Regions from separate parts of the Marinomonas sp. 63XJN7_9_ISO-PGPR-S23-217 genome, predicted to be linked through region 4. Evidence: predicted binding sites of a transcription regulator. Region 4 holds the regulator's gene; each other region holds the start of a gene.
The links. The regulator sigma-54, encoded in region 4, starts transcription at its own class of promoters, with help from an activator protein. The targets are predictions, from matches to a motif close to TGGCACNNNNNTTGCTNT.
Positions count from the first base shown of each region.

Region 1: the regulator sigma-54 is predicted to act here: its motif matches at 5,042-5,059, upstream of AC0VYI_RS02780 (BON domain-containing protein).
Region 2: the regulator sigma-54 is predicted to act here: its motif matches at 2,297-2,314, upstream of AC0VYI_RS22915 (isoamylase early set domain-containing protein).
Region 3: the regulator sigma-54 is predicted to act here: its motif matches at 2,241-2,258, upstream of flgB (flagellar basal body rod protein FlgB).

Region 1 covers NZ_CM149678.1:606,370-614,031, reverse strand. The annotation lists gene AC0VYI_RS02810 (iron chelate uptake ABC transporter family permease subunit) at 1-119, shown strand, start outside; gene fecD (Fe(3+) dicitrate ABC transporter permease subunit FecD) at 116-1,075, shown strand; gene fecE (Fe(3+) dicitrate ABC transporter ATP-binding protein FecE) at 1,079-1,852, shown strand; gene nhaC (Na+/H+ antiporter NhaC) at 1,945-3,465, opposite strand; gene AC0VYI_RS02790 (cysteine hydrolase family protein) at 3,759-4,316, opposite strand; gene AC0VYI_RS02785 (hypothetical protein) at 4,309-4,809, opposite strand; gene AC0VYI_RS02780 (BON domain-containing protein) at 5,171-5,755, shown strand; gene AC0VYI_RS02775 (LysR family transcriptional regulator) at 5,867-6,772, opposite strand; gene AC0VYI_RS02770 (type 1 glutamine amidotransferase domain-containing protein) at 7,064-7,662, shown strand, end outside.
Region 2 covers NZ_CM149678.1:4,927,867-4,935,528, forward strand. The annotation lists gene olsF (bifunctional ornithine lipid synthase OlsF) at 152-1,864, shown strand; gene AC0VYI_RS22910 (hypothetical protein) at 1,890-2,033, opposite strand; gene AC0VYI_RS22915 (isoamylase early set domain-containing protein) at 2,367-2,672, shown strand; gene betB (betaine-aldehyde dehydrogenase) at 3,072-4,529, shown strand; gene betA (choline dehydrogenase) at 4,542-6,209, shown strand; gene AC0VYI_RS22930 (hypothetical protein) at 6,577-6,864, shown strand; gene AC0VYI_RS22935 (methyl-accepting chemotaxis protein) at 6,880-7,662, shown strand, end outside.
Region 3 covers NZ_CM149678.1:4,316,676-4,324,337, reverse strand. The annotation lists gene AC0VYI_RS20255 (chemotaxis protein CheV) at 156-1,088, shown strand; gene AC0VYI_RS20250 (CheR family methyltransferase) at 1,163-1,993, shown strand; gene flgB (flagellar basal body rod protein FlgB) at 2,297-2,692, shown strand; gene flgC (flagellar basal body rod protein FlgC) at 2,698-3,150, shown strand; gene AC0VYI_RS20235 (flagellar hook assembly protein FlgD) at 3,160-3,915, shown strand; gene AC0VYI_RS20230 (flagellar hook-basal body complex protein) at 3,928-5,628, shown strand; gene flgF (flagellar basal-body rod protein FlgF) at 5,816-6,556, shown strand; gene flgG (flagellar basal-body rod protein FlgG) at 6,626-7,411, shown strand; gene AC0VYI_RS20215 (flagellar basal body L-ring protein FlgH) at 7,426-7,662, shown strand, end outside.
Region 4 covers NZ_CM149678.1:3,134,619-3,142,280, reverse strand. The annotation lists gene mgtE (magnesium transporter) at 1-1,265, opposite strand, end outside; gene AC0VYI_RS14705 (HPr family phosphocarrier protein) at 1,274-1,543, opposite strand; gene AC0VYI_RS14700 (PTS sugar transporter subunit IIA) at 1,568-2,020, opposite strand; gene AC0VYI_RS14695 (RNA polymerase factor sigma-54) at 2,038-3,528, opposite strand; gene lptB (LPS export ABC transporter ATP-binding protein) at 3,616-4,341, opposite strand; gene lptA (lipopolysaccharide transport periplasmic protein LptA) at 4,342-4,872, opposite strand; gene lptC (LPS export ABC transporter periplasmic protein LptC) at 4,856-5,422, opposite strand; gene AC0VYI_RS14675 (calcium/sodium antiporter) at 5,422-6,384, opposite strand; gene AC0VYI_RS14670 (ABC transporter ATP-binding protein) at 6,611-7,354, shown strand; gene mlaE (lipid asymmetry maintenance ABC transporter permease subunit MlaE) at 7,354-7,662, shown strand, end outside.

The sequences.
Region 1 (7,662 bases), 2.5 Mb from region 4:
TCCTCTCGGACATTATCAGCCGTTCAATTATCTTCCCTATGGAAACTCCGGCTGGGGCGGTTTTAGCGTTAATAGGTGCACCGTTTTTTATCTATCTGGTTAGGAAACGCACTTTATGAATCGATTTATTCCTTTCTTTATTATTAGTGTGTTGTTGATCTCATTGGTCGTAGCGAATTTGCTATTCGGTGCCGTTTCGCTGTCATTACATGATGTTTTTCGCGGCTTTCAACCGGGCAGTGATAGCTACTTCACCATTCACGAATACCGTTTACCTCGTACCCTACTGGCAATACTAGTGGGCGCCATGCTTGCTCTTGCCGGGGCTCTCGTTCAAGGGGTGATTCGTAACCCATTAGCATCACCGGATATTCTCGGCGTCAGCCACGGAGCAGGCCTTGCCGCTGTCGTGTATATGATCTATTTTCCACACTCAAGCATCTCTTGGCTTCCGGCGGTGGCCTTAGCTGGCGGACTGTGTGCAGCACTGGTTTTATGGTGGTTATGTGGTCATCGCAGCAGCACGATAAAACTGGCGATTACTGGGGTGGCTCTGGCAACGTTTTATGCCAGTACAGTCGACTTTTTAATGTTGATCAAGCCGTTAGAAATCAACAACGCGTTGCTTTGGTTAACAGGCAGCTTATGGGGGCGCAGTTGGCCGCAAATTACCATGCTACTCCCTTGGCTTGTGCTCATTCCATGTGCGCTGTACTTGGCGAAATCGTTGAATCTTATTCATCTTGGCGAAGACACTGCCATTAGCCTTGGCACAAAGGTTAATTCACTTCGCCTGATTGCCTTAGCCATTGCTGTGGCACTGACTGCAGCGGCGGTGTCAATTTGTGGCCCCATTGGCTTCTTAGGTTTAGTCGCCCCCCATCTTGCACGCAAATTATTTGGTGGACGCCACCAAGCTCTGCTGCCAGCCACTATGTTAGTGGGCGCCGTCTTACTGCTAATGGCCGATTTAGTGGCCCGTACAATTGATCCACCGATTGAATTACCAGCGGGGATCATGACGGCTGTACTTGGCGCCCCTTATTTTCTTTGGTTACTTATCAGGACAAAATGATTTATGTCTCTTAGTACTCATAATGTCTGCGTTGGCTATCATGGTAAAACCATTGTCAATCAAGTTTCACTGACCATACCAGAAGGAAAGATGATCGCTTTACTTGGACCGAATGGTTGCGGTAAATCGACTCTTCTGAAAGCCATGGCACGCATTCTACCCCCCATAAAAGGGGAAGTGCATTGGTGTGGGAACAACCTTCACCAAATGCCTTCCAAAGGCTTAGCAAAACAACTGGCCTTATTGCCACAAACACAACCCATTCCTGAGGGCATCAAGGTTAAGGATCTCATCGCTTATGGACGTAGCCCGTATACAGGCTTTTGGGGGAGGCTAACGAAAGACGACCACACCATTATTGATAAAGTGATGCAAGAAACGGGGGTCACCGCACTAGCCGAGCAGTTAGTGAGCGAGTTATCAGGTGGACAACGTCAACGTGTCTGGCTTGCCATGACGCTTGCCCAAGACACGCCCTACTTACTCCTTGATGAACCAACCACTTACATGGACTTAAACCACCAAGTTGAACTGATGCATTTACTTCGTCAACTTAACCTATCTGGAAAAACCATCGTGACGGTCCTGCACGATATCAACCAGGCAGCACGCTATTGCGACCATTTGATTGTCATGAAGCAAGGTCAAATAAACACACAGGGAACACCAGAGGCGGTATTAACAAAGGACATGCTACGGACTGTTTTTGATCTCAACGCACAAATACATCGCGACCCTATTGCCAACACCCCAATGTGCATCGTTGAAGATAAATAAGCAAAGCGACACCTCCGCCAAGATATGACACCAGAACGAAAAGGCCCCTGTCAATAAAACAGAGGCCTTGATCAGAATCACCTAAGCAAGCGTTAGGTTTGCTGTGATGCTAATGTTTCTTCAGCATTCTCACGAGCTTCTTCAGGTGTTAGTGAATCCTCACCCTGCTCTTTCCATTGAGCCAATTCTTCTTTACTGGCTTTGGGTGAAAAGAAACCAAGCTGAGCATAAAGAATCCCCAATACAGGCGACAACCAACACGCAAACGCTAATGGAATATATAGAAGGTTTTCAAAATTTCCATCCGAGATTCCCAGCCCCAACGCACTGATCACAAAAGCACCACCCGCATTCCAAGGAATAAGCGGCGATACCAAGGTTCCCCCTTCTTCAAGCGCCCGAGATAAGTTCAAAGTAGAGTACTTCATACCACGATAAACAGGAGAATACATACGGCCAGGCAAGGCAATGGATAAGTAAGGATCACCTGCGACTAAGTTAGTCGAAATAGAGGTACAAACGGCAGCGGTTTGAATGTCTTTGAATTTATGAATCTTAGTCAAAATCGCCAGTATAATGGTTTCTAAACAACCCGTTCTCTCCAATGCGCCACCAAATCCTAAAGCAATCAGTACAAGGGAGATAGTCCACATCATGGATTGAATCCCACCACGGTTCAGCAGAGTATTAATGGCCGTCACGTCGGTATTAATCGTGTAGCCACTGTTAGCAAAGGTCACCACTTCGTGAATGCCATTGCCTTGCGCAACCATGGCGGTTATCGCACCGGCCACGACACCGGCAAATAGCGAAGGAATAGGCGCAATACGTTTGACCGCTAGGACAATGACCAACAAGGCAGGGAGTAGTAACCAAGGAGAGATAACAAAATGCTTTTGTAGCTCCGTCGTAATGCTATTAATCTTAGCAAAAGACACGTCGCCATCATGCACCAGCATGAAACCAGCAGCTAAGTAAATAATTACCGCGGCCATCATGGCAGGCAAAGTCGTTGGCATCATGTTTTTTATATGGGAGAACACATTGGTCCCCGTGACTGCTGGGGCCAAGTTAGTGGTATCAGACAGCGGGGAGATTTTATCCCCGAAAAAGGCACCAGAAACAACAGCACCCGCCGTCCAGTACACAGGCACATCAAACCCTGCACCGATGCCCATTAGGGCAAGACCTACGGTCCCGACTGTCCCCCAAGAGGTCCCCAGCGACACAGATACAACAGAGCACAACAGCATGGCAGCAACCAGAAAAATCTGTGGAGACAGGATGGTTAAGCCATAGTAAATGAGAGTCGGTACCGTACCACTCGCGATCCAAACACCGATAATCATCCCGACACAAATCAGCACCGAAACGGAGGGCAGCGCAATATGGATAACGTGAAAGATCCCTTCTTCTATATCTTTCCATTTAAAACCGAGTTTTATACCAACGAGTGAGGTAAGCGCAAGACCAATAGCAAGAGGAATGTGCGGAGTGAAGTCGCCAAAATAAAAAATCTGCACCCCCAATACCATAAGTGTTAAGACGACTGGAGTCAGGGCAAGCAACAAACCCGGACGACTAATCCCAGTATCCTGATTTTTTTCAGTCATAAAAGCTTCCTTAATTGCACTTTTTTACATACATAAAACTAGTGTAGCGGAAATAAAAAGCTTTGACCACGAAGGGATATGGTTTGAAAAAACGGATTTATTGCCTATGAAAAGCATTTTATGACATATTTTTGAGGATTTTTCTGAATGATAGCGATCAATATCAGAAAAAAGCCTTTTTCCTGATATTATTTTTAACTCAAATTATTTTTGAAAAGTACAATTTTATTAGCAACATCAAAAATGAACAACCTCGCCTATTTGGCAACTGGCCTATATACAACCTGAACAGGTCATGACTCCAGAAGCTCGAACGCATCCGTTTGAGAAATCACCGTCGCATACTCACCATGAAGATTGGCCAGTGACATAGCATGAACCTCGTCAGCACTACGCTCACGACCATCAAAGTCCAATGTAGAAAAGGCAAAACAAGCACTGCCGACAACATAGGTGGTAAAACCAATGTTCCCAGCGGTTCGAACGGTCGATTCAATCGAGTGATTCGTGCTGACCCCCACCACCACTAAGCGATCAATCTTCTGGGATTCAAGCCATGACTGCAAATCTGAATGAGTAAAAGCATCAGGCACGTGCTTCTCAATAACTTTTTCCCCCAACAAGGGTATAAAGGCTTCTTGCACCATGACCCCTTCTTGCTCAGGCCAAAATAAAGAATCCTCTTCCCGCGATAAGTGATGAACATGCACAATGGGCGCATTGTTCACACGCCAATGGGATAACAGCTCAGCAATCTCTCGTTCCGCATCCGGGTTATTACGCTCACCCGCTTGCGGCCAAGCCATACCATTTTGCATATCAATAATGAGCAATGCCGTCTGACTAACCATTGCTTTCTCCTTGTTCTTTCACTGTTTTTTCGTTTACAGAAAAGGGCGCACTAGAATATAAGGATAAACGCTTAGACAATCTCCATATATACCAAGTCAAAGCCAAAATCACTATAAAAAGTAAGGCTATCAATGTCGATAGCAGGTACATTCTGTCGACAATGGACGAAGTTATAGCAAAGTGATGTTTCAGTTCATCGATTTGCTGTTGCAGATCTTGTACATCATCCAAAGAGGCACTGGACACCTGTAAAATGGCCACACTACGCTCAAGTTCAAAGACCGTCTTCATCGGGTCTTTTGTTGGCCCCTCGCTCTTACTCACCTCCTTCTGATTTTTAGTGGCAGGCGCTTTCGCGGCATCGGTCTTCTTCACAACGGCCGTCTTAACAGGGACATGATTCTTAGACTCGGCTTTTTCCACCTCTTGATCGGCCCATGCTATATGAACAAAACAGCCAACGAACAAGCACAGTGCGATTTTTTGCAACATGAAAGACCCTAGTGATAACAATCAAAAACGGAGTACCCACAACCATAGCAGCGAATCACACCTAAAAGTAAGCAAAAGTTTACGCACGCAACCAGGGCAAACCATCAGAAGACGCCAACTTTTTGCAATAACTAAGTCGGGCCACATCCTTTTTACAATTCGTTTTGTAAAAAGGTAATAAGAGCCAATGAATCAAAAAATAAAAATTATTTAATTTCAAATACTTATATTTTGGCACGATCATCGCTATGGCTTTTTATAGCAAGTTTTTCACAACAAACTTTTTACAGCAAATAATAGGTCATGAGGCAGAAAACAACTTCAGTCACGCTATGGCCATTTTTAAAATAAGGAGAGCACTATGAAGAATACAATCATGTCCATCCTTTTCGTATCAGCACTCACTGCCGGTGCCGCGCAGGCCCAGACAAATGATCACTGGACTGACCGCGCCAAAGACGCATGGATTGATGGTAAAGCGGAAGCCACTTTATTATTCAATAAACACGTTAACGCTTTTCACATCAAAACCAGCGTAAAAGATGGTGTGGTGACCTTAACGGGCACCACAGATAACAGTACCGATAAGGACCTTGCAGGCGAACTTGTCGAAGGTTTACAAGGCGTCAAAGAAGTTAAAAACAACATCACCATTGCAGATACCCCCGCAAACTCACCAGAGGGCGCCGATAAGAACAACATGACAGATCAAGCCAAAAGTACCTTGATCGATACAAAAATTGCGACCGTATTAAAAACCCGCTATTTATGGAACCAAAACATAGAAGGAACCAAAATACACATTGACGTCGATAAAGGCATCGTCACCCTCACAGGGAATGTAAAAAGCGATGCCGAAAAACAGCTAGCCGTGCAGATTGCACGTAACACAACGGATGTAAAACAAGTGAAAGATGAGCTTAAAGTCGCCTCCATAGCCGCTTAATAAGCGATAACGATTAAATACGTTAAGCACAGAGCGCAAGCCTTATCTGCGCCCATCCATGATGGGCGCTTTGCCTTTCTCAACGTTTTGCTCCCCTACTACTTTTCCCCTTCACAAAGCACGTGTAATACGCTCGAATTCTACTTTTAAAAAGTCCACCAGCAAACGCAGCTTTTTAGCACTGGAAGACCCTGGTGGGAACACAGCGTATACATCAATATCAGTACAACGATAGTCTGGCAAAATACGTTTTAACAGTCCTTTTTGAATACGAGGCTTGGCATCGTATACAGGGATACGCCCGATGCCATTTCCCCCTTCCAAAAACATCGTCCTCGCCGCTGCATTGTTAGTACTGACCTTGCCCATTACCGACAAACTATAAGAACGTGATCCTTGGCTCAGATGGACGGAGTTCGCTGCCTGCTTATATACAACCCAATCATGATCATACAAATCCTGAGGTTGAACAGGTGTGCCTCGCTTACGAAAGTACTCAGGCGAGCCACATAAATAGGTTTCAAACGAGGCCAATATACTGGCTTGTAATCCAGAGTCGGCCAATGGCGCACCTCGAATAGCAAGATCCATTCCGTCTTTAATGATATTAACGACCTCATCACTTAATGACACATCCAATTCGATCAGAGGATACAAACGACGGAACTCATTCAATGCAGGCACCACAACTTGCAGCCCTAAATTCACTGGACAGGCGATTTTTAACTTACCCACAGCCTCTTGTTTTGATCGCTCTATTTGCAGATTGGCTTCATTGGCTTGAAAAGCAATAGTACGACAACGCTGATAATAGGCCTCTCCCGTGTCAGTTAGTGACAAACTGCGAGTGGTGCGATTGAGTAATACAACCCCAAGCTGGTCTTCTAACTTCTTCAAATGATAGCTCACCACGCCACGAGAAATTCCCATCGCTTTGGCGGCCGAAGTTAAACTGCCTTGTTCCACTACTTGAGCAAACACCACCATACTTTTTAACTGCTCGAACGAAATGTCCACACATGCCCCTTATCTGCAACTGACTTATTAATTGTATCAATTATTAGACCAATGAAGTCAACTTTATCCCTGTATTCAAACCATTAAAGCCCCTCTATACTGACCACAACTTAACAATCAATCCGACGAGACCTTTGCACGATGCCACGAGCGACGCCAAGACACGGCAAAAAAAGACGAAAAAGCGGAGTTTATACCTATAAATGAGCATTTTGAGTCTGTTTTTAACAAAGTATTGGCAAGCGCAGTAGTCGTGCAAAAGTCTCTCGACACCAACAAGGAGTCATAATGATGAGTACGAATAAAATTTTAGTGGTTCTAACATCTCACTCAGAAATGGGTAATACAGGTCACAAAACAGGATTTTGGGTAGAAGAGTTTGCGGCTCCTTACTACGCCTTTATTGATGCAGGGGCTGAAGTAACGGTTGCGACACCGAAAGGCGGCCAAGCGCCTATCGACCCAAACAGTGAAGCACCGGATGCCCAAACAGAAGCGACCAAGCGCTTTTATGAAGACAAAATGGCGCAAGACGTCATCGCCAACACGCGTAAATTGAGCGATATGAAACAAGATGATTTTGATGCCATTTTTTACCCAGGTGGTCATGGTCCACTATGGGATTTAACCAACAACGAAGAGTCTATTGCACTCATTGAAAGCTTTATCCAAGCAAACAAACCAATTTCTTCTGTTTGCCACGCTCCCAGCGCGTTTTTAAACATTAAAGACAGCAAAGGTGACTACTTCATTAAAGGCAAAGTTGTCACAGGCTTTACCAATAGCGAAGAAGCAGCGGTACAGCTTACCGATGTGGTGCCCTTCTTGCTTGAAGACGAAATGAAAAAACGTGGTGCAGACTACCAAAATGCAGACAGCTGGACGCCTTT
Region 2 (7,662 bases), 1.8 Mb from region 4:
CCTTTCTAGACTGATACCTTAAAAGAACAACTCAATACTCGTTAACGATCTGTCGATAGCGGCCTATCGATTGTGTTGTCATATTACTGTCACCTGACTAATCTATGCTCAATAGTATCCTCCAAAAATCCTGTTTGAACGGAGCAACACTGTGATAGAAGTCGAGCAATTGATTGCCAATAAATCGCCACAATTTTTTGATAAAAGCCCACTAATCACTCGTCCTACTTTGAGCTTTTTAAAACGCTTATTCCATGAAAATGAAGTGAATCAGTTTTTAGAAAAAAATAAAGACTCTGTTGGTTTCGAATTTATTGATCGCGTCTTGGATCACTTCAATTTTAGCTATCAAGTCAGCCAGGTGGATCGTCGTAATATTCCCGCTATTGGACGCGTCATGATCATCGCCAATCACCCTCTTGGCGCCTTGGATGGTCTGGCTTTATTACGTTTGATTGGGGAAATTCGCCCTGATGTGAAAATCGTCGCCAATGATTTATTGATGAGTCTAGACGGTTTAAAAAGTTTAGTGTTACCGGTGGATAATATGGGCGGTAAAACAGGACGTCAGCAACTAAAAGCCATCATGAACAGTCTACATAACGATGAAGCCGTGATTATTTTTCCAGCAGGTGAAGTCTCTCGTATCTCCCCCAGTGGCGTAAAAGACCAGCGCTGGAATGAGAACTACTTAAAACTCGCGAAAAAGACCAACAGTCCAATTTTACCCGTGCACATTGGTGGTCGTAATTCCATGATGTTTTACACCAGCTCTATTTTGTATCGTCCCCTGTCTACGATTCAATTACCAAATGAAATGTTTCGTCAACGTAATCGTAAGATTCCAATGCAAGTGGGTCAGGCAATCCCTATTCAAGAGTTATCCAAGCTGCCACTGAGTGATAAAGAGAAGAATAAACTGGTCAAACGCCATTTGTACCGTATTGCCAAAGGCAAAAAGCCCCTATTAAAAACAGAAAAGACGGTTGAACATCCACAAAATCGCCAGTTAATCAAAACCGAATTGAAAAAAGCGGAACATTTGGGTTCAACCAAGGATAATAAACAAATCTTCTTAGTGGATTACGACCCGATGTCCGTCACCATGAAAGAAATCGGCCGCTTACGTGAAATCGCGTTTCGCAAGGTCGGAGAAGGCACCGGTGAACGTTCAGATTTGGATAAGTATGATCAATACTACCGCCACCTTGTTTTATGGGATGAGGAAGCACTCGAAATTGTTGGGGCCTATCGTATTGGCGAAGTGGCTCGCTACATGAAAGAAGACAATCAAAACCGTATTTACAGTGCTGAACTCTTCTCTTACTCCTGTGATATGGAGCCCTATTTTGAACAGGGAATTGAACTGGGCAGAAGCTTTGTGCAACCTAAATACTGGGGCATGCGCAGCCTAGATTACTTATGGTATGGCATTGGGGCCTACTTAAAGCGTCATCCAGAAATTCGTTATATGTTTGGCCCAGTAAGCTTAAGCAACAGCTATCCGCAAATCGCGAAAGATTTGATTGTCAGTTTTTACAAAAAGTATTTTCCTGACACAGAATACTTGGCCCGCTCTTTTAACCCCTATCAAGTTTCCCAAGAGCACCAAGACATCATCTCAGGCCTATTAAAAGGCGAGCGTTATGAAGAAGATTTTCGCACACTAAAAGAGCAATTGGGTCATTTGGGTGCCAGCGTTCCAACTTTGTTCAAGCAATATTCGGAACTGTGTGAACCCGGTGGCGTTCGCTTCTTAGACTTTGGCGTAGATGCCGACTTCGGTTATTGCATTGATGGTTTGGTGTTAGTCGATCTTACTCTAGTCAAAGAAACCAAGCGTAACCGCTACTTAGGCGATTAAGACACAATTGCTTAACCCCTAGACATCAATGATGATGACCATGAGGGTGGTGGTGTCGACCATGACCGTGTTTATCATCTTCATGATGACGTTTGACCACAAGCTTATAGGTGATTTTGACCAACAACATTAAGACCAATACAATGAGGACAACGGCTTCAGGGCTCATGATATGACTCCTCTTATACTTTTTGTTTTTTACTTTTCAATAGTAAGTGTAGTCGAAAAAATGCCCTAAATTGTTTATTTTTTAAACTACCATGCACTAAGTCATGGCAAAAGCGTTATTTGTTTATAAACTATAGGGAACCTTTGCAGGAGATCGCACGCATAGCAGCTGAGCAAGGGTCTCTTAGGGATGTGACGCATAATGGTGAGGCTCAAGGCATGACTCTCACTTCTTGATTTCTTAACTTGGCAGTAAACACTATCTGGCGCAGGTCTTGCTAGATTCTGTTCGATACCTTAGCTGTCACTTCAAAAATGGACACAGGAGCTGGAAATGATTGAGAAAACCTATTTAAAAACAAAACCAGAATGTAAAGTAAAATTTGCGCTTCCCGCAGACAAAGTAGGTGAGGCGAAGTCCGTCTCAGTAGTCGGTGACTTCAATAATTGGGATAGCAAAGCGAACCCGATGCGCAAACAAAAATCAGGCCTATTTGCCTCTACCCTGAACTTACAAGTCAATAATGCCTATCAGTTTCGCTATGTCATCGACGATGAGAAATGGCTTAACGATGACATGGCTGACGATTATGTGCCTAGCCCTGTCAGTCTAGAGAGCAATTGCGTGCTCAGCCTGTAGGCCGACAAAATAAATATTTTTTATGCCTTTCCTATTTCCGAAAATAAGAAAGGCGTAAAATACTATCCTACTGTTTAAAAAGATGTTTCTTCATCTTTTGTGGCTATTTTTGTGCCTTTTACCTTCTTATCCCCCTCTCTTAATTGACGGTCTCTCACAAAGACGGGCTGCAATTTATAGCTAAAATGTGTACAATTGTTTTTATTAAACGCGCGTTTAATAAAAACATGACGTGCGGTTATTTGCGTAAAAAACAAAGAACTTAATATGAAAAGAGAGCGACGTGTTCAGCCACAAATACGAGAAAATACGCTTAATTTTTAAGACCTTTCTCGGCGTAGCCAACACATCCGTAGACATTCGTCTCTCCGATAAACCAAACGAAAAGAGAGGTTTACCATGGCACATCAGCAGCAATACATTCACGGCCGCTACTATGCATCCACCAGTGGAGAACACTTTGACACCCTGAACCCTGCAACGGGTGAAGTGATCGCCACCATAGAGCATGCAGGTCAAGCAGAGCTTGATGCTGCCATTGCATCAGCAAAAGAAGGCCAGAAAGTATGGGCTGCAATGAGCCCAGTTGAACGCGGCCGTATTTTGAAAAGAGCGGCAGAGCTACTACGTGAGCACAATGAAGAACTGGCTCGTTTAGAAGTGCTAGACACGGGTAAACCACTGCAAGAAGCTATTTGTGTTGATATCGAAACCGGAGCGGATGTCATCGAATATTACGCCGGACTAACCGATAAAATCCAAGGTGAATATCAAGATCTAGGAAACGGTAGCTTCTACTACACACGTAAAGAACCATTAGGCATCTGTGCAGGGATTGGCGCATGGAACTACCCTATTCAAATTGCCTGTTGGAAATCTGGCCCTGCCTTGGCAGCGGGTAATGCGATGATTTTCAAACCATCAGAAGAAACCCCATTAACCGCCCTAAAACTGGCCGAAATCTATACGAAAGCGGGTTTGCCCGATGGCGTATTCAATGTTATCCAAGGGGATGCTCGTACCGGTCAGCTGATCACCAATCATCCTGAGATCGACAAAGTGTCTTTTACAGGGGAAGTCGGCACGGGTAAAAAAGTCATGGCAGCGTCAGCCCAATCTCTAAAAGACGTTACCATGGAATTGGGCGGCAAATCGCCGATGATCATCTTCCCAGACATGCCGATCGACCAAGCCGTTTCAGCTGCCATGTTAGCGAATTTTTATACACAAGGCGAAGTCTGCACTAACGGCACTCGAGTGTTTGTCCATGCCGACATATTAGACGCGTTCACCCAGGAGCTGAAAGCCCGTACTGAAGCCATGGTCATTGGCAACCCAATGGACATGGAAACCCAAGTGGGCGCGTTGATCTCTAAAGATCACATGAAGAAAGTCCTTGGCTATATTGATGCGGCAAAAGAAGCCGGAGCCACCTTACTGTGCGGCGGCTACCAAGTTACCGAAAATGGCTTAGAAAACGGGGCATTTGTTGCACCAACGGTCTTCATTCATTGTACCGACGACATGCCACAAGTGCGTGACGAAATTTTTGGCCCTGTGATGTCCGTGCTGAGCTTCACCGATGAAGATGAGGTCATCGCCCGTGCCAATGACACCGAATATGGCTTAGCAGCAGGCGTTTTCACCAAAGACATTGCTCGTGCCCATCGTGTTATTGCACAAATACAAGCCGGTATCTGCTGGATTAACTCATGGGGTGCCTCTCCTGCTGAAATGCCGGTTGGCGGCTACAAAAGCTCAGGGGTAGGACGTGAAAATGGTATTCAAACCCTATACCACTACACCCAAACCAAGAGTGTCTTTGTGGATTTGAACGACATTCCCAACCCATACTAACCTGGAGGAAAAATGGCAAACGAAATGTATGACTACATCATCGTCGGCGCAGGCTCCGCAGGCTGTGTACTGGCGGATCGTTTAACCGAAAGTGGCGGTAACAAGGTGTTGCTATTGGAAATGGGCGGCTCTGATAAGAGCGTTTTCATCCAAATGCCAACCGCCTTATCGTACCCGATGAATACCGAAAAATACGCTTGGCAATTTCATACTGACAAAGAGCCTGGCTTGGACAACCGTGAGATGCATTGTCCTCGCGGTAAAGTCTTAGGCGGCTCATCATCCATCAACGGCATGGTCTACGTACGAGGCCACGCCTGTGACTTTGATCAATGGGAAGAAAATGGTGCAACCGGTTGGAATTACCAAGCCTGTCTGCCCTATTTTAAAAAAGCCGAGTCCTGGTCAGGTGGGGAAGATTTGTACCGAGGTGGAAACGGCCCATTAGCGACCAACAATGGTAACAACATGACCTACAACCCGCTTTATCAGGCCTTTATTGACGCTGGTGTAGAAGCAGGTTATGGCAAAACCGGTGACTATAATGGTTATCGTCAGGAAGGGTTCGGCCCCATGCACATGACCGTCAAAAACGGTGTACGTGCCTCCACCTCAAATGTGTATCTGCGTCGCGCTCTGCAACGCCCTAACCTCACGCTAAAAACGGGCGTGTTGAGCCATAAAGTGATCTTTGAAGGCAAACGAGCGGTTGGCATCGAGTTCAGTCAAAACGGCAACACCCAACAGGTTCACGCCAATAAAGAAGTCATCTTGTCAGCGGGTTCCGTTGGTTCTCCGCAATTGTTGCAGCTGTCTGGGGTGGGCCCAAAAGACGTGCTTGAAAAAGCGGGCGTACCATTGGTTCATGAGCTGCCCGGCGTCGGTGAAAACCTGCAAGATCACCTAGAGGTTTACTTCCAGTACTACTGCAAAAAACCGGTCACGCTAAACAGTAAGCTGGGCTTGATCAGCAAAGGTTTAATTGGTACACGCTGGATGCTGTTTAAAACAGGCCTTGGTGCAACCAACCACTTTGAATCCTGTGGCTTTATTCGCTCTCGCGAAGGCTTGAAATGGCCCAACATCCAATACCATTTTCTACCGGCGGCCATGCGTTACGACGGCCAAGCAGCAGTAGAAGGTCATGGCTTCCAGGTTCATGTTGGTCCTAATAAACCGGAAAGCCGTGGAAAATTGTGGATAGAGTCCGCTGACCCAACGGCCAAGCCACGTATTTTATTCAACTACATCACTACCGAGCAGGACAAACAAGATTGGCGCGATACAATCCGTCTAACCCGTGAAATTCTGCAACAATCTGCCTTGGATGAATACCGTGGCGATGAAATTCAGCCAGGCATGCATATTCAGAGCGATGCAGACATCGATCAATGGGTGAAGGAGAACGTGGAAAGCGCCTACCATCCTTCTTGTACCTGTAAAATGGGCACCGCAGATGACCCTATGGCCGTACTGGACGAAGCTTGTCGAGTGCGTGGCTTAGAGAACCTGCGTGTGGTGGATTCCTCTATTTTCCCAACCATCACCAACGGCAACCTAAACGCTCCAACGATTATGGTCGCGGAAAAAGCCGCGGATATGATTCTGGGCAAAGAGGCCTTACCCAGTTTGGATGCGCCCGTTTGGATTCATCCAGAGTTTGAAAGCAAACAGCGCTAAGTCTACTTGGATATCACCCATCCTACTTCAACATTAACTAAGGGAAGCCTCTTCCCTTAGTTCCCATTTGCTCTCTTTATAACGTCTAGGTTCTCACTAGCATCAACACCCTATAAAACGAGCCATCTCAACACAAAGAAGAAGCACTAGAACGACTTATCAGGTGTTATCAACACAAAATACGCTACAGATGATGGACTGCATAGCGGATTAATCAATTCTAATGTAACCGTTGCTAGGTCGTTACTTGCCATCATGAACTGATCACAAATTATTAATAGTGAAAATACTGCGTGTTCTTTATACTAAAAAGACATAATCAATACTTTGTACACATTTCCTTTAATATATTTTGGAGATCGTCTTCATGACATTGCAGCGCAAGTTTTCGCTAGTAGTCTTTGCGTCGGCCATTATCGTTGCCTTAATTGTTGGCGGTTTCGGCTATTTTCAACTTAAAAAGACCCTTACCGAAGGACTAAACACACAAGTTTCGTCTATCGCACAAGGAGAATCCCGGACGATTGCAGAATGGGTTCACGCGAAATCGTCCTCAGTCGAAGCATTAACGAATTATCTTAGAACACATGACGTAACCACCGACGCACTGTTGCAAGCTCAGAAGTCGGGTGATTTCGATTTGGCTTATATGTGAACCAGTGATGGGAAAATGATTCAAAGTTGGGATGCTCCCTTGCCTGCCGGTTATGATCCTCGTCAACGCCCTTGGTATAAAGACGCATTGAGCTCTGATCAAGTAGAATACACAGACCCTTATGTGGACGCATCGACTCAAAAAATGATCATTAGTGCCGCACAAAAAGTAACCGATGGCACAAGTGTGAAGGGGGTTGTCGGGGCAGACATTAATTTGAAGAGCATTGCCAAGGGTATTCTAGACATTAAAATGATGGCCAATAGCCGAGTCTTTTTAGCCACTAATAAAGGTTTGATTATCGCCCACCCAAATCCCCAGTTTGTTAACAAACAAATGAAAGACGTTTTGGGCTATGGTGTGAATGTCGATTTGCAGTCTCAAGGAACCTTAATGGAGACACAATCTACCCAAGGAGATGTGTTAGTAACAGGCGTTGCTATTCCAAATACCAACTGGGTAATCTGCTTTCAATTGGATAAAACGACAGCAATGGCACCTTTAACACACCTATTGATAGCGCTTGTCATTGCCATGGTGATTGCCGCGCTATTGGTGAGCTTTCTCATGAACTTATTGAGCCGCAAACTGCTTAAAGGCGTTAGTCAGGTTAATGCGGTTCTAGCGGAAATGAATAATGGTCAGGGAGACCTTAGAACCCGTATTCCTGAAACCAGCAATGACGAAATTGGCGATTTGGCACGCCACTTCAACGGATTTATGCAAACCCTAGCGGGCATTATTTCCGAGATTAAATCTCTTTCGACCAACTTAAATTCATTGGCTCAGGACTCACAT
Region 3 (7,662 bases), 1.2 Mb from region 4:
TTACTAGTGGGGACATTCCCAGCTAGCGCATTTAGTACATTGAGTTACTATAAGGTATTAGTAAAATAGCAAAAATCACTCTATCATTGACAATATATTTTAATATTAATTAGTTTCAGTGAATACTGAATTTACGAATACACATAGGAGGCTTTATGGCCAGTGTTCTCGATAGCGTTAATCAGCGTACCCAACTTGTTGGGGAGAACCGCCTGGAATTGCTGCTCTTTCGCTTAAATGGCAAGCAAATATATGGCATTAACGTGTTTAAAGTGAAAGAAGTATTGCAGTGTCCTAAGCTAACTTCCATGCCTCACAGTAGTCCTGTTGTGCGAGGTGTGGCTCATATTCGTGGCGGAACCATTCCCATTTTAGATTTGGGGCTTGCGACAGGCGCCAGTCCGATTGAAAACATTGCCCAATGTTTTGTCATCATTACTGAATATAACCGTCGTATTCAAGGGTTCTTGGTGCGTGGCGTTGAACGTATTGTCAATATGAACTGGAGCGATATTCAGCCACCGCCAAAAGGCTTGTCCAACGACAACTACCTAACGGCAGTTTGCCAAGTCGACAAAGAAATGGTTGAAATTATTGATGTAGAGCAGATTTTGTCTGAAGTGGCGCCAACTCGTCAGGATATTTCGGATGGTATCATCAATGTGGGCATCCAAAATAGTGCTAAGCAGCATCATATTTTGATTGTGGATGACTCCTCTGTTGCCCGTAAGCAGATTAAGCGCTGTATGGAGCAAGTGGGTTTTGCGACAACGGTTTTGAATGATGGTCGTGAAGCCCTTAATTATCTGCAAGGTTTAGTAGCGGATGGGGCGGATGTTACCAAAGAGTTTGCAATGGTTATCTCTGATATTGAGATGCCTGAGATGGATGGTTATACCTTAACCACGGCCATTCGTAATGACAGTCGGTTACAAGATTTATTTATTCTACTTCATACATCGTTAAGTGGTGTGTTTAATGAGGCCATGGTAAAAAAAGTTGGAGCAGATGGCTTTTTGGCTAAGTTTCAACCAGATGAGCTAGCACGCTTAGCAATCGAAACAGTAAAGATACAATCCGATGATTGAGTGTAAGCGTGATGTGGTTTTGATGATATTTAGCGCTGTGTCTGATCCTTTTAGCTGCTGTTTTAGGAGTTCTAATGCTCAGTAGTACGAATGCAATAACACCAAACGGCTATTTAAGGTTTCGAGATTTTCTTCAAAAAGTATGTGGCATTTCATTAAGTGATAATAAACAGTACTTAGTGGCAAGTCGGTTAGGGAAGATCTTAGAAAGAGAAAATTTTAATAAAATAGAGCAGTTAGTTGATGTTCTTGAACGTGCCGGAAATGCAAAATTAAAAGAAGAAGTGATTAATGCGATGACGACCAATGAAACCTTATGGTTTCGTGACTCCCATCCTTTTAAGATCCTGAGAGAGAAAATTTTACCTGAAATGACCAAGTCGCCTCTGAAAATTTGGTCGGCTGCTTCTTCTACAGGGCAAGAGCCTTACTCTATTAGTATGGTGATAGAAGAGTTCAAAGCTTCACGCCCTGGTGTGTTAAGGCCTGGCGAAAAAATTATTGCGACCGACATTTGTACCAATATTTTGCAGCATGCTAAACAAGGTGAGTATGATAGCCTAGCCATTGCTCGTGGGTTAGGCGATGACATGCAGCGTAAGTATTTCGATAAAATTAATAATACCACATGGAAGGTGAAGCCTTCTTTGAGCGTGCGTATCGATTTTCGCTACCTGAATCTGATTGATTCATTTTCAGGACTTGGTAAGTTTGATGTCATCTTTTGTCGTAATGTACTGATCTATTTTACCGCAGATTTGAAGTTGGATATCTTGAAGCGAATGCATGCCGCTTTGAATCCTGGTGGTTACTTGTTTCTTGGAGGGTCTGAAGCCTTAAGTGGTTTATCCGACTTGTTTGAGATTGTTCAATGTCATCCAGGGATTGTCTATAAGGCAAAATAACAAACAATTAACAAGGCTTCTTTGTCGCTATTTTGCCGATAAGAGGCGGTGTGTCGCGTATATCCCCTTTATTGAAAACGATCTTTTCGAAGGCCCTTCTTGCTATTATGCCAAGAAGGGCCTTTTGTATTCGTGCCCTTTTTCCTCTTTGCTTTGACTCGCCGTTATGGGGGATGTCATGTTGCCGCTTTTTGCCGATAATAAATAAAAAGCTCATAAGAATTTGATTTTAAAGTGTTTTTTATTTTGGCACTATTATTGCTTTTTGATTTGTACGTTTGATCATTGTATGAAGAGAGAAGTATGGCTATATCATTTGAACAAGCATTTGCAGGGCATGACAAAATGCTGGAGTTTCGCAGTGCTCGCGCCGCTGTATTGGCAAACAACATCGCCAATGCGGATACGCCAAACTACAAAGCCAGAGACATTACCTTCGACTCCATGTTTAACAATGAGAAAAACAAACTGTATTTAGCGGTAGATAATAAGCGACATATAAATGGTGTGAGTGAATTTGGTGATGGCGATGATGGCCTTTTGTATCGTAACCCAAGTCAGCCCTCTTTAGATGGTAATACGGTTGATATGCAAAGAGAAAAAGCAGAATACGCTAAGAATTCTCTGCAGTTTGATACCAGTTTTATGTTTTTGGATAGAAAAATCAGTGGTATGAAAAAAGCACTTAGCGGGAACTAATCAGTATGTCTTTAGGTAATATTTTTAATATCGCAGGGTCTGCGATGAGTGCCCAGACCATTCGCTTAAATACAGTGGCGAGTAATATGGCAAACGTTGACAGTGCGGCAAGCTCTGCAGATCAAACATACCGAGCTCGTAAGCCTGTTTTCTCTGAGATGATGGTTAATTCCATGAAGGATAATGGCTGGGGGGATACCACTGACGATGATAGTGGTGCGGGAGTTGGTGTCAAAGTTGATGGTATTGTGGAGTCTTCTGCGCCGCTTAAACCGAGGTATGAACCGGATAACCCAATGGCAAACGATAAAGGGTATGTCTATTACCCAAATGTTAATCCGATCGAAGAAATGGCCGATATGATGTCTGCATCGCGTTCTTTTCAAACGAATGTCGATATTATGAATTCAGCCAAAAGCATGATGCAAAAAATGCTCACGCTTGGACAGTCATCATAGGGGTGATGTATGGCAAATATATCTGATAATAATGGTTTAAAAAATCTGATTGCTCAGTACGGCACAGATGGTGCGAAAGCGAGCTTGAAGAAAAGTGCAAATAAGGATGGGGTCAAGGATCCAGCTGCTGCGGGTGCGCATGATGTAAAAGACCCAAAAAAAGATCCGACAAAAGGGCTGGCTGATAAAAACGTATTTTTAAAGCTATATATTCAACAGCTTAAAAATCAAGATCCAACGGCACCGCAAGACACCAATGATATGGTGGCTCAGATGTCACAGTTTAGTTCTTTGGAAAAGTTATCGGGCATTTCAGATCAACTTAAGAATATGACGACGGCTCTTACATCCAACCAAGCGCTGGGTGCGTCTAGTTTGGTGGGTAAATCGTTATTGATGCCTGGAAATAAGCTTTCAGTTAGTGATTCTCAGCACTCTATTGAGCTTAAAACAGATATTCCTAAAGACTCTAGTTCCGCAGAGCTAAAGATTTTCGATGCCAATAATAAGTTGGTTCGTACGCAAAAATTGACAGAAAACGATGTTAAGTGGGATAGAAAAGATGATCAAGGTAAAGAATTGCCACCTGGTGAATATCATTTTGCCGCTTCATCTGTCAACGAAAAAGGTCAGGTAGCTGCTATGCCCATTCAATTACCCGCTCGTATTCAGGGCGTAACAATTAATGGCAAAGACGGTACTATGTTAAATGTCGAGAATCATGGAAAGATTAAACTGACTAACAAATTGGAAATATTAGGTTAACCGGAGCAGATTATGGGATTTAATACAGCGTTATCAGGCATCAAGGCATCCTCTGATTACTTGAATGTAACAGGTAACAACATCGCTAACGCGGATACAACAGGTTTTAAAAAGTCTCGTGTCGAGTTCGATGATCTATATAGTACTAATGTGTTAGGAGCAGGCAGTAACAACTCCATTGGTTCGGGGGTGGGGGTATCTAAAGTTGCGCAAGAATTTTCTTCTGGTAATTTGAAATACACAGATAACAATTTAGACTTGGCAGTGGATGGCACGGGGTTCTTTGTTATCAAGCAGCCAGACGGCACCCAAGCTTATACTCGGGCGGGTGATTTTAAATTGGATGCTGATGGTAATTTGGTGACGAATACTGGTCAAAAAGTGCAAGGTTACAACGCAAAAAATGGTATTTTAGGCGGTAATTTAGAGGATTTGGTGGTGCCTACGGAGCGAATACCTCCTAAAGCGACGTCAGATGTAAAGCTTAAATTAAATTTAAACTCGGAAGGTGAAGATGTTCCGCCTTATATTCGTGCGGATTTTGATCCTAAAAACCCAGATACTTATAACTATACTCAAACCCAAACGGTAACCGATGCAAATGGTAACAACCATATTATCAGTTACTATTATGCAAAAGGTAAGGATCCTGATACCTATCGTGTTTATGCGACGGTAGACGGTAAAACCAAAGACGATACTGGTGCTGCATTTATGCCACCTACCTACGCGACCTTCAATAATGCTGAAGGTAATACCGATTACAACAAAAATGGGGTTAAAGAAAAACCTTTTCAACTTTTATATCTGGGGAATACTGAGCCAACAACGGCGACGATCTCCAGCATGTCGCAAACGCCGATTGCTGTCAGTGGTACATTGGGTGGGGTGGCGATTACTGGTGGTTTGGCGCCAGCGGACTTGCGTGAGCCTAAACAAGTGGCACGACCTGCGTTTGATCCGAATAATCCGAAATCATACAGTTATGGCAATACCAAGAACATTTATGATTCGTTAGGACAGACTCATACCTTGGGCTATTACTTTATTCAACAGGGTGAAGATAATACATATGAAGTGAGAGCGACGGTTGATGGAAAGGAAAGCTATACCGATCCGATTACGGGCGAAGAAAAACCGTTTTTGCCGAAAAACAGTATGGTGAAGTTTGATGCTACGGGTAAATACCAAGGTACATTCCAAGGGATTCCTCCTTTTGGAACTCCACAACCTGTTAATCTAGAAATTACAGGTTTTGATCCAACGAATCGTGACGCTATTATGCCCATTGACCTTGCTGGATCGACTCAGTTTGCTTTGGCGAGTACCGATAACTTTGAGCAAAATGGTTATACTGCCGGGGAGTTACAAGGGGTTTCGTTTGATCGAGATGGGAACTTGAAAGCCACCTATACAAACCAACAAACGTCTGTTCTTGGTCAGGTTGCCTTGGCGTCGTTCGATAACGTAGATGGTTTGACGCCAGCGGGTGATACCGCCTGGGTGGCAAGCTCTAATTCTGGCCAAGCAAATGTAGGCCGGCCTAATAGTGGTACCTTGGGGGGAATCCAAGGAGGCGCATTAGAGCAGTCCAATGTGGATCTTACCTCTGAATTGGTTGCTCTAATTGAAGCGCAACGTAACTACCAAGCAAATAGTAAAACGTTAGAGACAGAAAATACGGTCACGCAAACTATCATTAATTTGCGTTAATGATATAAAAGAGATGTTTCTAGCCGGAGTGGTTGCCCACTTCGGCTTTTTTTTGCCTTATTTTCGCCTATCTTTGGAGGCTTTTTCATTAAAACTATATATATCAATGGATTAGAATGATTTCAAACTTGGTATGATTCTTGATAGTAAGTGATTAGATGGTAAAAATGCGTAACGAGAGGGTGTAATGGATAGAGCGTTGTATCTAGCAATGAGTGGTGGTGTCGAAACAATGAATGCCCAAACTATTCATGCGAATAACTTAGCAAACGTCAACACGACAGGGTTTCGCGCTGACTTTGAGCAGGCACGAGCGATGCAGGTTTACGGAGAATACTATCCAAGCCGTGTCTATGCCATGACGGAGAATCCAGGTACGCGCTTTACCCCAGGAAGCATGATTCAAACAGGGCGTAACCTAGATGTAGCGATCAAAGGCAAAGGCTTTTTAACTGTTTACGACTCAAAAGGGCAAGAAGCCTATACTCGAGATGGCAACCTGCAAATTAATGCCGCAGGGCAATTGGTAACGGGCACAGGATTACCTGTGGCTGGAGTTAATGGCCCCATTTTTTTGCCGCCTTTGCAGAGTCTGACGATTACCTCTGATGGCTCTATTTCAATTATTCCACAAGGGGGAGCGGCAAATCAGGTCGCCGTTATTGGTCAGCTTAAGCTGGTGAATCCTGACCCTGATGATTTACGTAAAGGCGAAGATGGCTTGATTCACAGTAAAGATGGGAAGGTTTTTAATCAAGACTTAAATACGCAGGTTGCCTCCGGTTTTGTGGAGGGGAGTAATGTGAATGCGGTGGAAGAAATGACGCATATTATGGATCTGTCTCGTCGCTTTGAAATGAATATTAAAATGATGAATACCATTCGAGAAGACAGTGCTGCGTCTTCGAGAATTTTACAAAGGGCATAATCGCTTTTCGCGCTAACTATCTCCGTTGATCGATTACAGTCGCGCTATTTAATTTGCAAAGAGGCTTATATGAATTCAGCACTTTGGGTAAGTAAAACTGGCTTAACGGCCATGGACAAACAACTAAATGTAATATCAAACAACCTAGCGAACGTCTCAACTACGGCGTTTAAAAAAGACCGTGCCGTGTTTGAAGATCTGATGTACAAAACGGAGCGAGCACCAGGTGGATTAAGTGCTCAAAATGCCGAACTGCCATCTGGATTGCAGTTAGGGACAGGGGTGAAAGTGGATGCCACTCAAAAAGACTTTTCTAATGGTGATTTTAACGTGACAGGCCGAAAACTGGATGTCGCAATTCAAGGCAACGGCTTTTTTCAGGTTTTACAGCCTGATGGCACGATGGCTTACACGCGAGATGGCAGTTTTCAACTGAGTAGCACTGGACAGCTTGTCACAGCAAATGGGCTGGTGGTGCAGCCGCCTATTCAGATCGACCCGGATGTGACCAGCATCAATATAGCTAAGGACGGAGTGGTCTCGGTGCAGAAAAAAGGCGTGACGGATATGCAGCAAGTTGGCGTGATTAATTTAGCGGGTTTTGTGAATCCAACTGGTTTAGATGCCATTGGGGGGAATCTCTACACTGAAACCAATGCTAGTGGGCCGCCAATTGTGGGGGCACCAGGTACTGACGCATTGGGTTCTCTTGGGCAGGGTATGTTAGAAGCATCTAATGTCAATTCGATTGAAGAATTAGTGAATATGATTACGACACAACGCGCTTATGAAATGAACTCTAAAGTCATTTCTTCTGCCGATGGTATGATGAGCTTTGCAATTCAGCAGCTCTAGGATAAGTGGATAATATGAAAATTAAACTGGCGCTTTTAGTTTTGCTTTCGACTTGTTTGAGTGGTTGTTTAACGTGGAATGTTGACAAGCAGGCGGTGGCGAACGCCGCAGGAGCAGCTGCAGGTGCGGCAGTGGGTAATGCGGTAGCCAATGCGGCAGCGAATGCCGCCGCACCTAATAAAACACCTGCGAAAGATGAAACGCCGAAAGAGCCAAAAAGAAAAGGTTATGTCCCAGATCCAAATGATCCT
Region 4 (7,662 bases):
GCGGGGTCGATACCAAGTTTTTTTAAGAAAATTGGTAAAAGAGTTCCAGTCAGTGCAGCAATCAAAAGGTTGATGATTGTCGCCCCCGCAATGATATAGGCAATCTTGATGTTGTCAAACCAAACTGCTGTCAGTATGGCAATAATGGCTGACCAAAGGAGTCCGTTGAGTAGGCCGACAATCAGTTCTCTATTTAATAGCCATCGCATATTGGCTGAGCCAATCTGATCCAAAGCGATCCCACGTATGACCAAAGTGAGAACTTGAGAGCCAGCAATGCCTCCCATGCTGGCGACAATGGGCATTAAAACGGCCAGTGCGACCACTTGGTTGAGCGTGTTTTGAAAAAGACCAATGACATAAGAAGCAATAAAGGCGGTGATTAAGTTGATGCCTAGCCAAACGGCACGGCGGCGTGTGGTTTTCATGATTGGCGAGAAGGTGTCTTCGTCATCGTCCAAACCGGCCATACTGAGCATGGAGTGTTCGGCCTCATCTCGAATGACATCGACTACGTCATCAATGGTAATGCGTCCAAGTAGCTTTCCTGTACTGCGATCAATAACGGGGGCGGAAACCAAATCCATTTTTTCAAACACTTGAGCGACTTCGCTTACGGATGTGTTTGAGTGGATGGTGGTGTGGTCAGTTTCCATAATGTCACGTACGGTGGTTTTTGGATCACAGACAAGGAGTTTTGCTAAGGGGAGGATCCCTAATAGTCGATTTGAACGACTGACAACTAATAAGCTGTCTGTCATGTCAGGAATTTGTTTATATTGTCTAAGGTAACGAAATACTCTATCTAAGGTGACATTAGGTCGAATGGTAATAGTGTCCGTGTTCATTAAGCCACCGGCGGAGTCTTCCGAGTAGCTTAATAAGGCTTCAACTCTTAGTCTATCCTGAGGGGACATGGATAAGAGTACTTCGCTTACCACTTTGTCTGGGAGATGTTGCAGTAAATCGGCTAAATCATCGCTTTCAAAGTGTTCAGATACCGCGACCACTCGATGGGTGCTCATGTTTTCCAAAAACTGTAAGCGTATGTCTTCGTTAAGATACTGAAGAACTTCGCCTTGGTTTTTGTCTTCAATGAGTTCCCAAAGTTGCTTACGTTCTTTAGGAGGTGAGGATTCTAGAAGGCTAGCAACCTCTTGTGCGGGTAAGGCGCCATTTAGCAAATAGCGCGTCTGTAGTGTGGCGCCAGACTCTAAAGACTCTGTGACCGTTTGTAGGTGGGCGAGTGTATTTTTATCTGGCATTGTTGTCCTTATTCGTCTTCTCCAAAGCGATTATTGATTAATGCAATAATCGCTTTGATGGCATCCTCTTCATCTTCTCCATTTGTTTTTATGGTGATGTTGGTGCCTTTACCAGCAGCTAGCATCATCATTGCCATAATGCTTTTACCATCAACGTTGCGCCCGTCTTTCTCGATGGTAACATCACAAGAAAATCGAGAAGTGGTTTCGACCAGTTTTCCTGCGGCTCGTGCATGTAGGCCAAGTTTGTTGATGATGGTGACCGACTCTTCCAACATACCTTTTTCCTTATTATATTAAATCTAATTCAATAGTGATTCTAATTCATCAAGAAGGGCTTGGTTGGTCTCGGCCGCTCTTAATTTATCGAGTTTTTCGGTAGACTGCGCCAACTCAGCAATTTCTGACAGGGTTGATAAGTGGTTATCGCATTCGCTAGGAGGCACGATTAAAGCAAAAATTAAATCCACGTTTTGCTTATCCACGGAGTCAAAGTTAATGGCGGATTGCAATGACATCACAACCAGAGCTGTATGGTTAGCGCTTTCCAAACGGCAATGGGGGATGGCAATACCATTGCCTATGCCAGTACTACCAAGTTTTTCGCGTCCTAATAATGCATCATAAATTGCTTCGTTGTCGCAATGTAATCGATTTGACGCAACATCAGCAATGCTTTCTAGTACGCGTTTCTTGCTAATAATATCCTGTTTGGCGATAACGAGTTCAGCTTTCAATATAGATTTCAAAGGCATAAAGAAATGTATCCGTATTAGAAGAGTCGTTTACGTTCATTAGAAGGCGGAATATTCATCGCCTCGCGATATTTTGCCACCGTTCGTCTAGCAACCTGAATACCCTGTTCCGCTAAAATGCTGGCTAGTTTGTTGTCGCTAAGCGGTTTTTTGGCAGGCTCTTCGTTAACGAGCTTCTTAATCATAGCTCGAATAGCGGTCGAAGAACATTCCCCTCCAGAAGCGGTATTGACATGGCTGGAAAAAAAGTACTTCAGCTCAAAAATGCCTTTTGGGGTATGCATGTATTTTTGTGTGGTTACTCGGGAAATAGTGGACTCATGCATGCCTACTTCTTCTGCGACATCATGAAGTACCATGGGTTTCATCGCTTCTTCACCAAGCTCAAAGAAATCGATTTGTCGATTTACGATGCAGCTGGTGACTTTTAGTAAGGTTTCATTACGGCTTTGCAAGCTTTTCATGAACCATTTAGCTTCTTGTAAGGAGTTTTTGATATACGTGACGTCTTCTGATGTGGAAGCCGTTGATGCCATGGCCGAATAGGTTTCATTTATCTTAACCGGTGGAAGAGCGTCATTGTTCAGTTCAACTTGCCAGACGTTATTACGCTTTCTAACAGACACATCGGGGATAACATAATCCGTATCGTCTGCATCAATAATGGATCCTGGTCGTGGATTGAGTTGTTGTATTAGTTCAATCACTTCTTTGAGTGATTCTTCTTTCAATTTTGTTTTCCGGCTTAACTGTGCAAAATCGCGATTACCCAGCAGAGGTAAATAATTGTCTACTAAATTATAAGTACTTTTGTACAAAGGATGATCGCGGAAAAGTTCTAATTGAACTAACAGGCAATCACGCAGATCAATAGAACATACGCCGACCGGATCAAAGCGTTGTAAACGGTGTTGAACAGCAATGACTTCATCAAGCTCAAGGTCTTCAAGTTCAGTGCTCAATGATTCCCAAATGTCATTTGGGGTAATACTCAAGTATCCGTCGGACTGAACGCATTCAATGATGGCGTAAGCAATTTCAATATCCCGATCAGACATGTGCGTGAGATTAAGTTGCCAAATTAAATGGTCTTGAATGCTTTCTTCTGGCGCGCTACGACTTTCAAAATCCCCATCATTTTCATAGTTATTTGAGTGGCTGACAGACGCTGAATTTTGATAGGTATCATCCCAGTCACTATCAATGGATAACTCTTCTGGAATGCTGTCAGTCCATTCTGATTCGACTTTTGCTTCTTCGCTATTATTTGACTCAGCCTTTTTCTCGGCAGAGTGTGTGTTATCACTGTCGCGTTCTCTCAATGCGGATGAGGTATCACTTGAGGTATATTCCTCATCGTCAATTTCCAGTAGTGGATTAGACTCCAAAAATTCATGGATCTCCTGTTTTAGATCCAGTGTTGAAAGTTGCAGTAGACGAATGGCTTGCTGCAGCTGTGGTGTCATGGTCAGTTGTTGACCGAGCTTTAATTGCAAAGACTGCTTCATAGAGCAACTCTTTTATCGTTAAGTTGAAAGTAAGAAATATGGAACAAGTTATGCATGTTACTCCCTTTGAGTTGCAAAAATAAGAGGTTATAAGCGGAAGTCGTTACCTAAATAGACTTTTTTCACTTGTTCGTTGTTGATAACCGTGTCAGCATCCCCTGATGCGATGATATGACCATTACCAACAATGTAGGCTTTATCACAAATGTCGAGGGTTTCCCTGACGTTGTGGTCGGTAATTAACACCCCAATACCACTTTCTTGTAAGTGCCTGATAATGAGCTTTATATCACCCACTGAAATAGGATCCACACCAGCGAATGGTTCGTCAAGTAATATGAACTTGGGGTTCATCGCCAGTGCCCGCGCGATTTCAACTCGGCGCCGTTCACCACCAGACAATGCCATACCCAAGTTAGAGCGAATGTGAGTGACATGAAATTCTTTTAATAAACTTTCTAGTCGTTCTTTTCTTTGAGCTTTATTAAGTTCTTTTCGTGTTTCAAGAATGGCATAAATATTGTCTTCTACCGACATTTTTCTAAAAATAGAGGCTTCTTGGGGGAGGTAGCCTATGCCTTTTTGAGCTCGGGTGTGCATGGCATTCTTGGTGATGTCTTGACCATCGATAAAGATGCCGCCAGCATCGTTGGTGACCATGCCAACGATCATATAGAAACAGGTTGTTTTGCCCGCGCCATTAGGACCAAGCAAGCCAACCGCTTGACCTGACTCGACAGAAAGTGACACATCTTTAACCACTTGGCGTTTTTTATAACTTTTTGCGAGGTTTTTTGCTTCTAAAACAGCCATTTAGTTCTCTTTTTTCTGTGAGGATTCTTGTTGTTTTTCGGTTTGTGGTTGTAGAGTCATAGAGACTCGGCCTGATCCTTCTTTTTCGGCGCTGAAGGTGCCATTGTTAATGTAGTACACAATATGGTCAGCAGTGATTTTATCGTCCATTCTATTCAGGTAGCCGTCTCCAAAAATTTCTACTTTGGACTGAGCCGTCTTATAGACAACTTTATTGCCACGGCTAATCATCATATTACCTTGCCAATCGATTTGCTGGCTAAATTTGGCAGGATGGCCCGTTGCGATTAGCTCGGTAAATTTACGTGTTTTAGGATTGGTGATGACTTTCAGATACTGAGCTTGAATTTCAATCGTACCTTGTTTTACAAATACGTCGCCCGTGTAAACGGCTTCGCCTGTTTTTTGATCAAAGTGGGCTTGATTGGACTGTATATTTAGTGGTTTGCTTGTGTCGTCTGGTAGCGCTACTACCCATTGGCTTATGAATAAGCTGGTTAATAAAGTACAGACCTTAATGTGTTGCTTCATACTGTCCTCTTACAGATCCTGTCATTTTAACTTCTTCTGTGTTGATATAAGTGACAATGACATCGGCAGTTGTTTCGCCTTGTGTTGAGTGGATTTTTGCATTTCCTGTACTCGTAAGTGACTGTTGTTTATCTAAATAGCGAATATTGTCCGCTGTTAGTGTGATGTCTGGTGAGTCTACGTAATGTTTTATGGCAGATGCATCATCTGTTAGTAGGATATCACTACTGCCATCTTCAATTATCCCTTTTTTTCCTTGTGCTTCCCAGTTCCCCGTTTTTTCTACTCTTTTTACCTTTGGGTTTTCGAGAAGTGTCTTTGCGCCCTTGTTGTAATGTAGACCTTTATCAGCGGTCAAGGTTTCTATCAGTTTGCCATTTTGATCAAATTCTGTAGCGTGTATTTTTGTAATGAAATAATCGGGGGTGCTGCTCAGATTATCAGTCTGAAGCAAGTTTTTATTATCGGATGAACCCGCCCAGAAAAAAAGAGTAATGATAACAATGCTGCCAGCCCCTAGTAGTAGTTTTTTGTGGCTTGCTTTGATCATTAGACAGAATCCCCAGTGCTAACGAAGAAAATATAGACAGCGTACGAAACGAGTAAGGGAATGGCTATCCAGCGTGGGATGCTTTGGTTTTTGGTTTTGGCAAATCCGTAGATGAGCAAGGATAGGGCAACGGTTAATCCTAGAACCCAATAGAAATCCCGTCCCGAAGTGGTTTGATCAATTACGCCAGGTGCGATTAACGCAGGTAGTGGTAACACTGTCGCCAAGTTGAACATATTTGAGCCTAAGATGTTACCAATGGCAATGTCATGGTGGCCCTTACGCACACTGCTGATGGAGGCGGCTAGCTCTGGCAGACTGGTGCCCACGGCCACAATGGTCAAGCCAATTACCATGTCGCTGACACCGAGAGCAGAAGCAATGCCAATGGCTCCCCAAACAAGTAATTTCGAGCTGCCAATCAGAACCGCTAGGCTGACAAATGAAATGCATAGGGATTTACTGACAGGGCTGCCATCATCCTCAGGTAACTCGCTGGAAAGTTGTTCTTCTAGGTTTTTGCTGCCTTTGAGCATGATGATCATCATGATAATAAACATGAAAACCAATACGATACCGTCTGAAAAGCTTAATGTGCCATCATGAAGTAGCCAGCCTGTCACCAAGGTGATGGTTAAAACAAGGGGGACCTCCTTGCGCATCAAATCTTTAGTAACTGGTACAGCGGAAAACAACAGGGTAGCGCCGAAAACCAATGCGATATTGGCAATGTTGGAACCTAATACGTTACCAATGGCAATGCCAGGCGCATTATCAAATGACGCAATCGCCGACACAACCATTTCGGGCGCAGAGGTGCCTAACCCAACCAATATTACTCCAATAACAATGGGGCTCACTTCTAGTTTTTCGGCAACGAGCGCCGCATGTTCAATGAATTTATCAGAACTAATAACCAGCAAGACTAAGCCTGCAATTAGAGCAGCGGAAAACAGCAGCATAACCTTTTATTTACTCATGAATCAAAAAGATGTCCCATTTAATGAGGTTTACTGTGTAAATTCAAGACTTGATCTTTGAAACAATTTCGATTCCGTTTATTGTGCGATTCTATTTTCTAAGGGCGGGTGTTAGTATCAGCGACTATTATATTGGGAAAGGATAGGTGGGTCCGTGCTGGATAGGTATATAAAAGTACAGAATCTTCGCTTTTCAAGAGGGGAGAGGGTGATATATGAAGATGTGTCGCTGGATATTCCTCGTGGAAAAATCACTGCTGTGATGGGGCCAAGTGGAACCGGAAAAACGACTCTCTTAAAGCTAATCGCTGCGCAGCTTTATCCAGACAGTGGTCATATTTTTGTTGATGGGAAGGATATTCATTCCTTGTCCCGTTCAGATTTATATAAAGTAAGAGAGAAAATGGGCATGCTTTTTCAAAGTGGTGCCTTATTCAGTGACATGTCTGTTTTTGAAAATGTTGCTTTTCCTTTGCAAGAACACACCAATTTTGATGCGAGTAAAATCGAAAGCATTGTGCTTGAAAAATTGCACAGCGTGGGGTTGCGAGGAGCTGCAAGGTTATTTCCCTCTGAATTGTCAGGGGGGATGGCTAGACGCGTAGCCCTTGCTAGGGCGATTGCATTGGATCCTGAGCTGGTTATGTTTGATGAACCATTTACAGGTCAGGACCCCATTTCTAAAGGTGTTCTGGTCGAGCTGATTCGTCAGTTAAACGATGGGTCAGGCATTACTTCAATCGTAGTGTCCCATGACGTAGAAGAGTCGTTATCCATTGCGGATCATGTCTGTATTTTGTCTGGTGGTCGAGTTATTGCTCAAGGGACACCCACTGATATCCGTGCCTCTGACGATGCTCAAGTAAAACAGTTCTTAAATGGTGAGCCCGATGGTCCAGTTCCATTTCATTATCCGGAAAGTGTTGCTGATGAACAGAGGAGTCAAAGATGATGAATAGTTTGATTTCTTTGGGCGCTGGTTTTTTAGATTGGTTGGAGGCGGTTGGAAGAGCGGGAATATTTATTGTTCAAAGTCTCGTTCGTTTACCCGTTCGATTAGGGGAATCCATTAACCTTTTGATTCGTCAGTTGTATTCAGTGGGCGTGTTATCTCTGGTTATTATCATTGTATCCGGTACTTTTATCGGAATGGTGTTATCCCTACAAGGTTATAGTATTTTGGCAAAATTTGGCTCATCAGGATCTGTTGGTCAATTGTTAGCCTTGTCTTTGTTGCGTGAATTGGGGCCAGTGGTTACG